Regions from separate parts of the Agrobacterium sp. NPDC058088 genome, predicted to be linked through region 2. Evidence: predicted binding sites of a transcription regulator. Region 2 holds the regulator's gene; each other region holds the start of a gene.
The links. Region 2 encodes PhoB, which activates phosphate uptake and scavenging genes when phosphate is short. Its sites were predicted from a motif close to TGTCATNNANCTGTCAT; they were not measured.

Region 1 (3,281 bases), 780 kb from region 2:
CTCGTTGGCCGTGACGAAGAGGTTGCGCGAGGGAATGGCGACAGCGCCTTCGGGCGAAATGCCCGAAGGCAGGAGCTGCGTCAGCAGCGGCTCAGCGCCTGTATCCTTATAAACAGCGGCAATGGAAGCGCGCTCGGCAAGCACGAAGAAGTACTTCTGACCATCGAAGGTCGCCGTTTCCAGACCCTCCGGCTCGATGCCCTTGGCCTTGGAGCGTTTTTCTGGATAGTGGCCAATGGCGGCAACCGCGTGCTCGAGCGAAGCGCCGGCTTCATAAAGAAGCTTGCCGGTCTTATCGAAAATGGTGAAGCCGCGCGCGCCGCCCTGCCAGTCGCCCTCGTTGGCGATGACGATACGGTCATTGTCCAGCCACTTGACGGCATCAGGTTCGCGCTTGCGGCCTTCCTGCTTGTCGGTGAATTTCAGCTGGCCATCGGTCTTGGTGTCGATGCCTTCCAGATTGACGGTGCCGGCAGAGAAATGCGTCCTCACCGTCCCGCTCTTGCCGTCGATGATGACGATGTGGTTGTTTTCCTGAAGCGTCAGCGCGATCTCGCCATTGGCATTGATCGAGACGAATTCCGGCTCCGGATCCTCAGGCGAAATTTCAGCGAGACCGGTAACATCAATCTTCTTCAGGGTTGCGCAATCGGCCACGCCGTCTTTCAGGCCAACCGTAACCAGATAACCGGCCGGCATCTGCGGCAGTGCGCCTTCATTCACCTTTTCGTCGCGCTCGTTTTCGATCGCGATGGCGGCAAAGGTCTTGTCCGGGGAAACCGCGACGGAATCGGGCTGGCCGCCGAGATCACAACTCGCCTCAATCTTCTTGGTGGCGATATCGACCGTCACCAGCTTGCCCGACGGGTTGGCGCGGTTTTCCGACGTGTTGACACCGGCCAGAACCTTCGCGCCGGCAACAGCGACAGATGTCGGCTCGCCCTGAAGCAGCAACGCACCGCCGGCCCTGGGGGCCTTCGCGTCAGTGATGTCGATGAAACCGATGCCGCCAAGCGGGCTGTCCGAATAGATCAGTGTCTTGCCATCTTCACTGGCGGTCACGATTTCAGCTGATGTAACGGACTTGGCGTCCTTGTCCGCAGGCAGGTTCTTCACGACAGGAAAAGATGCGATGCGGTTGAAAACCGGCTCGGCAGCGGCCGGAAAGGCTGCGGATGTCAGCAGTGCCGCAGTCAAAGCCATTTGAGAAAATCGGAACGCCATTTTAATCCCCCTTGGATCCAGAAACACCCCATGGCTTCTGCGTCAAAGACGTGACAGTGGCATGACAGTTCCTGTCGGGAATCAAAAAGCCCGGTCATGGAGACCGGGCTTTTCTGTTTCTGCGCACATTCCGCGTATCGGAGCGCCATGTGACCGGATGGAGGCTACACAGGCGCGCTGTGATGGCGGTTGCGCGTCACAACATCTTTCCTCGTGATCCTGAAAAGCCGCCCGCCCGCCGCGGGCGTCGCGACCTTCGGGAAACCTTACGAGTTGACGGCGTCCTTCAGGCCCTTGCCTGCGGAGAACTTCGGAACGTTGCGAGCCGGGATATCGACTTCAGCACCCGTGGAAGGGTTACGGCCCTTGGAGGCTTCACGGCGGCTGACGGAGAAGCTGCCGAAGCCGGCGAGACGGATGTCGCCACCGTTCTTCAGTTCGCTCTGTACGGTTTCGAATACGGCATCAACAGCGGAAGCAGCATCTGCCTTCGTGAGACCAGCCTTTTCGGCAACAGCAGAGACGAGCTCGTTCTTGTTCATGTTTCCACCCCTTTCAATGGTTTGAAACGACTAAAATGAAGCCGGCGCAGAATACAGTCGCATCCGCGCGCAGCAACTCAAAAGCGCTGGAATCGCCTGAAAAACAAGGGGTCTGGAGTTTTTTTCACAAAAAAGGCCGACATTTCTGCCGGCCTTCCACATATTCGTGCCAATTTGGCATCACTTGCACCGAGCTTGGTGCCGCACACGCGATCTACTACCTAACGCATTGATTCTATGCGCTGCCGTCGCGAAAGGCGATTCCCGCCCTTCGCGACGATCAGTGTATCAGTGCGCGATGGTCTGGCTGCCGTCATCAACACCTTCGACCGTTGCGATCACAGGCGTTTCGATGCTGCCGTCCCACTCGATGGGTTCCGGCTGGCGGATGAGGGCGTGCTTGATAACCTCGCCCATACGCGACACCGGAATGATTTCCATCTCGTTCTTCACATTGTCCGGAATCTCCGCCAGATCCTTGGCGTTTTCTTCCGGGATCAGCACCTTCTTGATGCCGCCGCGAAGCGCTGCAAGCAGCTTTTCCTTCAGGCCGCCGATCGGCAGAACGCGACCACGAAGCGTGATCTCGCCCGTCATCGCCACATCCTTCGAGACCGGAATGCCGGTCATGATGGAGACGATGGCGGTTGCCATGGCAACACCGGCGGACGGTCCGTCCTTCGGGGTCGCCCCTTCCGGAACGTGAACGTGGATATCGCTCTTGTCGAAGCGCGGCGGTTCGATGCCAAAGTCCACGGCGCGCGAACGGACATAGGATGCCGCCGCCGAAATGGATTCCTTCATCACTTCCTTGAGGTTACCGGTGACCGTCATGCGGCCCTTGCCCGGCATCATCACGCCTTCGATGGTGAGCAGCTCACCGCCGACTTCCGTCCAGGCCAGACCCGTGACGACACCGACCTGATCCTCGCGCTCGGCCTCCCCGTGACGGAACCGCGGAACGCCCAGATAATCCGGAACATTGGCACCGGTGACTTCCACGGACTTGACCTTGCCCTTGATGATCTCGGTGACAGCCTTGCGCGCCAGCTTCATCAGCTCGCGTTCGAAGCTGCGCACGCCCGCCTCGCGGGTGTACTGCTGGATGACGACCATCAGGGCATCATCGGTGACCGAGAACTCTTCCGGACGCAGGGCATGTTCCTTGATCGCCTTGGGCAGCAGGTGACGCTTTGCGATTTCGCGCTTTTCGTCTTCCGTGTAACCGGCGATGCGGATCACTTCCATACGGTCCATCAGCGGGCCGGGAATGTTAAGCGTGTTGGCCGTAGTCACGAACATCACGTCGGACAGGTCGTATTCCACCTCAAGGTAGTGATCCATGAAGGTGGAGTTCTGTTCCGGATCGAGAACCTCCAGCAGTGCCGACGACGGATCGCCACGGAAGTCCATGCCCATCTTGTCGATTTCGTCGAGCAGGAAGAGCGGGTTCGCCTTCTTGGCCTTCTTCATCGACTGAACGATCTTGCCAGGCATGGAGCCAATATAGGTCCG
Region 2 (3,281 bases):
TCGCTAATTACTAGACTGCATTGCGGCGGAACTAGTCACCAAAAATCAGGCAGAAACCACACTCGCGGCACATCCCGCGAGACGGAGAGGGATTCTGCCGAAAATACACGCGAAAAGCGGAGAAGCGGCATGAACTGGACAGACGAACGGGTCGAGAAACTCAAGAAATTGTGGTCCGAAGGGCTTAGCGCCAGCCAGATAGCAGCACAGCTGGGCGGTGTCAGCCGCAATGCCGTCATCGGCAAGGTCCACCGTCTTAACCTGCCGGGACGCGTCAAGGCTGGCGGTCCGGTCACTTCGGCGCGTTCCGCTCCCAAGCGTGCCGCGGCCCCCGCTCCACGCGCGACGAATTTCGTGGGCCGCGTCGGCACCGCGCCTGCTCGGGTTCTGACGCGTTCTAACGCAGCAACGGCTCTTCAGGAAGATATCGGCATCGAGACTGCGGAAGTCCTCGATTACGTTCCGTCCAGAAACGTTGTCACCCCGATTTCCCGTCGCCTGACGCTGACGGAACTCACCGAGCGCACCTGCAAGTGGCCGGTTGGCGATCCCTTGAAAGACGATTTCCATTTCTGCGGTTGTGAAGCGCTGGAATCTTCGCCCTATTGCAAGTTCCATGCGAAGCTCGCCTACCAGCCGGTCAGCGAGCGCCGTAAGGCTTGAGTGTTGCGGCACGCATTTGACACTCAAAAACTACGGGCCTTCGGGCCCGTTTTTTTGTGACACGTACGACGCTTCCCGGACGGCTATAGCAGAACACCAAGGCCTATTCATCGTCGTCGGGTTTCGCCCTTCAATCCGGATTTCGGTGGGCTCTCAACCGCTCGTCAAGCAGATGAAAGTATCGTGCTTGCGGAAGGTTCAAAATGAAAAAGCCCGACACCATCCCGGTTTCGGGCCTTTTCATTTTGGCGGAACGTCATGCTGAGGGGAACCGTCAGTTCGGTTCCGATCAGGCTTCCATCGAATATCCGGCACCGCGCACGGTGCGGATGACGTCCTGCATATGGGAAAAATTGAGCGCCTTACGCAGGCGTCCGACATGCACGTCGACGGTACGCTCATCGACGTAGATATCATGGCCCCAGACGCCATCCAGCAACTGCGAGCGGGAGAACACCCGGCCCGGAGAAGTCATCAGGAACTCCAGCAGGCGGAATTCCGTCGGGCCGAGACGCACTTCGCGGCTTTTGCGGTGAACGCGATGGGTCTCGCGATCCAGTTCTATATCGCCACATTTCAGCACCGAAGACAGAACCTCGGGGCGCGCCCGGCGCAGCATGGCCTTGACGCGGGCCATGAGTTCCGGCGTCGAGAACGGCTTGACGACATAATCGTCGGCGCCGGTGGCAAGGCCACGAACGCGCTCGCTCTCTTCGCCACGCGCCGTCAGCATGATGATGGGCAGACGTTCGGTTTCCGGCCGCATTCGGAGCCGCCGGCACAACTCGATGCCGGAAACGCCAGGCAGCATCCAGTCCAGGATGAGAAGATCCGGAATACGCTCCTGCAGCCTGATTTCCGCCTCATCGCCACGGGGTATCGTGTCGACGTCGTATCCCTCAGCCTCGAGATTGTAACGAAGCAGGACGCTCAGAGCTTCCTCATCTTCCACAACTGCAATCTTGGGCACCATATACTAACTCCGCAAGCCGCTGCTTGTCTGTTACTCGGTAACCGAACCGAGCGTGTTGGAACTGTCGTCCTTCGGACGTTCGCCTTCCGGCTGGCTGCCGGTGGTCATGTAATAGATCGTCTCGGCGATATTGGTGGCGTGGTCGCCGATACGCTCGATGTTCTTGGCGCAGAACAGAAGATGCGTGCAGGTGGTGATGTTGCGCGGATCTTCCATCATGTAGGTCAGAAGCTCACGGAAGAGCGACGTATACATGGCGTCGATTTCCTCGTCGCGCTCGCGGATGGCATTGGCCTTCTCCGCCGAACGTGTCGAATAGACGTCGAGGACTTCCTTGAGCTGTACCAGCGCCAACTCCGACAGGTGCTCTATGCCGCGGGCGAGCTTGCGCGGCACGCCCGTTCCGGCAACCGCGATGACACGCTTGGCAGTGTTCTTACCGAGGTCGCCAACACGTTCGAGGTCCGCTGCAATACGCAGCGTGCCGATGATCTCGCGAAGGTCTGCCGCCATCGGCTGGCGCCTGGCGATGGTGACGATGGCCTTGTCGCCGATCTCGCGCTCGGAATGGTCGAGGATCGCGTCGTCGGAAATGACCTTCTGGGCGAGTGCGGCGTCGGAGTTGACGAGCGCACGCACGGCGTCGGCACACATCTGTTCCGCGAGACCGCCCATTTCGGCGATACGACGCGTGAGGAATTTCAGTTCGTCGTCATAGGCCGACAGAATATGCGAATGGGTCGTTGTCTGTGTCATGGTCTAGTCCTCCGGCTTGGCCTGCATGCACGTACCCCGAAGCGGGCACGGCAGAGGCACCAGTCTTGTTCGGTTTCGATAAAACGCCGGCCGGGATCAGCCGAAGCGGCCCATGATGTAGTCCTGCGTGCGCTGGTCGTCCGGATTGGTGAACATCTTGTCGGTTTCGTTTTCTTCGACAAGGTGACCAAGGTGGAACATAGCCGTGCGCTGGGAAACACGCGCCGCCTGCTGCATGGAGTGCGTGACGATAACGATCGTGTAGTTGGTACGCAGCTCGTGGATCAGTTCCTCGACCTTTGCAGTCGCGATCGGGTCGAGCGCCGAGCAGGGCTCGTCCATCAGAATAACTTCCGGGCTGACGGCAACGGCGCGGGCAATGCACAAGCGCTGCTGCTGGCCACCGGAAAGACCCGTGCCGGATTCCTGCAGGCGGTCCTTCACCTCGTTCCAGAGACCGGCCTTCTGCAGGCTGTGCTCGACGATCTGATCCATATCCGCCTTGTTGCGGGCGAGACCGTGGATGCGCGGACCGTAGGAAATGTTTTCATAGATCGACTTCGGGAAGGGGTTCGGCTTCTGGAACACCATGCCGACACGGGCGCGCAGTTCAACGACATCGATCGCCTGATCGTAGATATCGTCGGTGTCGAGCGTGATCTTGCCGGTGACCCGGCAGCCGTCGATCGTGTCGTTCATACGGTTCAGGGTACGCAGGAATGTGGACTTGCCGCAGCCCGAGGGGCCGATCAGCGCGGTCACCGTATTTTCCCGAACATTGAGGTTCACGTCGTAAAGCGCGCGCTTTTCGCCGTAATAAACCGAAACGTCCTTGCCGATCATCTTGTATGAGACTTCATTCATTTTCTTGTCCAGCGCCTTTTCAACT
Region 3 (3,281 bases), 680 kb from region 2:
CGTCGAGCAGATCCTTGACCTCAAGCAGGACGAATTCGTTATCGTCAGCCTTGTCGAGCGCGCGGCCGGCCGAGAAGGGCAGGTTGTTGTCATTGCCGACGATGATATGCGTGGCATCGACACGGTCGACATTCTCTATGGTGACGAAAGGCATGTCATAATAACCGTTGCCGCCGCCCTGACGCTTCTTGTTGTCAGGGTCGGAGATTTTTAAGAGATCGATATAGCCGATCTTGCGCGCGGCCTTGCCGACATTGGCGTCATTAAATTCGATCTTGTAGATGCGCTTCACCTTGGAAGGCACGGCAAAGCAGTTCGCTTCCGGCTTCTTCGGGTCGGCGCAGGCCTTGTCGGCGGTGCCGGCGCCGTTGTCGCGTTCGATGACGAGAGCGGTCGCGTCATCAAGCATGTTGAAATCGCCGATGGCTTCGCCACCCTGCGCCAGCGGATAAAGCCAGGTGCGGCCGGTCCATTCCTTCTTGGCGATGTCGAGTTCGATGATGCGCAGCGCGGTTGCGCCGTCCTCGGTCTTCTCCACCTGGCCGTCGGCCATGTAAAGCGGGCCCTCCAGAAGGCCGTAGAGCTTGGAGCCATCCCTGGAGAGTGCCATGCCTTCATAACCGCCCGAGCGTTTCAGGTTGAAGGCCGGCATCTTCTGCGTGGGGTTGCCAGGCAGGGCCAGGGTGGGGTGATCGGGAGACTTCACCTCGATGTCGCCGGCCTTGGTGGAGATCACGTCAGTCAGCTTGCCGTCACGGGTGAATTTCAGGATGTAGGGGCCGAATTCCTCGCCAACCCAGAAACCATCGGCAACCGGCTGAATGGATTCGACGTCGAAATCGGCGCCCGTCAGGTAACGCTTGCTCGATCCTTCGAGGACGATGGGGAAGGGCGCCTTCATGTCGGGGTCGGAGAGGAACACGGTTTCAAGCGCGTTCACCTTGCCGGCGTCCCAGTCGAACTTCAGATGGTGAAGCATTAGCATGGCGTCGCTGGAGTTGAGCTTGGAACCGAAACCGTTGTCGGAAAGGCTCCAGAAGCTGCCGTCGGGCATCGCCTTGATGCCAGAAAAACCCTGCATCGCCTGACCGTTGAACGGCATGGAAAGACCGGTCAGTCGTACGCCGTCCTTGCCGGGCACGGTGCCGAGACCTTCCGCGCGCTTGCGGTCGGCGGTGGTGAACTTGGCGGAGGTCTTGAGATGTTCAGGTGCATCGGCGGGCGCCGGAATGATGGTGTCTGCCGGCAGAATGGCGTGGGAGACCAGCTTTGCCGGAAACTCCTGCTCTGCCGCGTGCGATGCGGTGGCAAGCGCAAGGATGGCGCAGGATGCAAAAAGAATGTGCTTCATGATGGAGACCCCTCTCAATACCTGTTGAAGACAGGATTGACGCGATAGGGTCGCCGCATGACAGGCAGGTGATTGCCGTTTGAAGCTTTGATGAAATTTCATGACGGCCGCTATCGGCCGATGGCTTGCCGGTACCGTTGCCCCTATGCGGCGGGGGGCTGATATTGGCTGAGCGTGCAGACGCCGAGCGTCTGGCCACGGCCCTTCACCGCATGTTCGCCGAGATATTCGCTGCGCACGCCCTTCGGAAGCACAAGCTGGTGGGCGAGATCGGCGGAAATCAGCACGGGATGACCGAGCATCTTGCTCAGCGATTCGAGCCTTGAAGTGGTGTTCACCGTGTCGCCGAAATAGGTGATCTTGTGGTGATCGACACCGATTTCGGCTGTGATGACAGGCCCGCCATGGATGGCGAAACGCAGGCGCGGCACTTCACCGAAACGGGAAAGCCACGTGTCGCGTTTCTCCTCGATGGTTGCCAGAATATCGAACACGCAGCGCACGCAGGCCGCCCGCCTTATCGCCATGTGATAAGGCCAGGTGATGATGGCGGCATCGCCAATGTAATCGTCGATGACGCCGCCATGCCTTCTGACCGGCGCGGCATAACTCGCGAAGATTTCGCCCAGAAATTCCTGGGCCTTCAGATCGCCATTGGTTTCCGCAAATGAGGTGGAGCCGACGAGGTCGATGAAGATGAAGACGCGGTCTTCGCTGACCGGACGGCGATAGCGCCCAAGAATGAGGTCGATGAAGATATCGCGGCCGAGAAGCTCGCGCACCCGCATGATGAAAACGATGATGCCGCAGACGATCAGCGTGAAGATCAACGTCTGCACTTCGGCATGAACTGCACGCTTCCAGGTGCCGGGAAAGATCCCACTCAGCCATAGGATCGTGCCGCCAAGCCCGAACCCACAAAAAACGAGAATGGCGTAGATGAGAAGGCCAACAGCAATATAGGCCGGTGTCGGCAAAGCGCTCACCTGTCGGGACAGACCAGGTAGAATATAACCGCGTTCGAAAGCGAGAATCGGCGCGCAGGCAAAGAGCGCATAGGTCGCTCCAATCAGCGCACCGCCGCCGTATTCCAGGAACGCGTAGGCAACTCCGGCGCCGGCAACGGCAACGAAGAGGACCACGTAATCCAGAATGGGCAGCAATTTTCTCATGTCGATTATGATCTCGGAAAGAACGCCCCGCGCTCTCCTCGGGCAAAGCTTCTGTTCAGGTCATATGCGACATTAGTGTGGAAAAAGCGCTGCAAAAAGTGAGCGATCGGTAAGGTCGCATGAAGGATTGGTAAGGCTGTTGCGCCGTTGCCGCAAACGCCCGCCGTTGGCGCGCCACTTCTAATAGGATGTTCTGTAATAGACGGTTTCAAGCGGAGATTGTGGCCGGTCGTCAGGCGTGCGGTTCGACCATTTGACCGGAAAGGCGGCGAAACGAAGCGTATCGCCATCGATCCAGGCGCGGTCGAACAGGGTGTCTCCCTTGCGGGCGAAGGTGATGGCGGCGCAGGTGCGGCCATCGACTTCAAGGGCAATGTTCTTTTTCCAGCCGCTCAGGCCACAGCCCATGCCTTTGGGGTCACGGATATAGTGTTCGACGACATCGTCGTCATTCGGCGTCATGGTGATCGAGGTCATGGTGTGGGCAAAGAGCATGCTGTCCTGATCTTTCAGGCCGCCATCCAGTGTGCCCTCGTAACGCACCTGCACCGTCGGCCGCTGGCAGCCATTGCGGGCGTAAATCTGTGACACCGCATGCATGCGATTATCGCGGATGGTGATGTGCGTGATGATGCCGTGGCGGTTGTTCTTGCCGATCTTCAGGCAGTCGGTGGTCCATTCACCCTGAAGATCAACCTTGTCTTCGGCGGCCCGGGCCGGAAGAGAGGGGAGAATGCCTGCCGCCGCGAAGAGCGCGG

Region 1: the regulator PhoB is predicted to act here: its motif matches at 1,275-1,291, upstream of ACFVTJ_RS09225 (esterase-like activity of phytase family protein).
Region 3: the regulator PhoB is predicted to act here: its motif matches at 1,431-1,447, upstream of ACFVTJ_RS08695 (esterase-like activity of phytase family protein).

Annotation. Positions count from the first base shown of each region.
Region 1 is NZ_JBHVSU010000002.1:787,277-790,557, reverse strand. Features, by position in the region: gene ACFVTJ_RS09225 (esterase-like activity of phytase family protein) at 1-1,224, opposite strand, end outside; gene hupB (DNA-binding protein HupB) at 1,491-1,766, opposite strand; gene lon (endopeptidase La) at 2,055-3,281, opposite strand, start outside.
Region 2 is NZ_JBHVSU010000002.1:10,093-13,373, reverse strand. Features, by position in the region: gene ACFVTJ_RS05345 (GcrA family cell cycle regulator) at 130-663, shown strand; gene phoB (phosphate regulon transcriptional regulator PhoB) at 953-1,636, opposite strand; gene phoU (phosphate signaling complex protein PhoU) at 1,667-2,392, opposite strand; gene pstB (phosphate ABC transporter ATP-binding protein PstB) at 2,489-3,281, opposite strand, start outside.
Region 3 is NZ_JBHVSU010000002.1:686,164-689,444, forward strand. Features, by position in the region: gene ACFVTJ_RS08695 (esterase-like activity of phytase family protein) at 1-1,351, opposite strand, end outside; gene ACFVTJ_RS08700 (adenylate/guanylate cyclase domain-containing protein) at 1,495-2,523, opposite strand; gene ACFVTJ_RS08705 (hypothetical protein) at 2,704-3,281, opposite strand, start outside.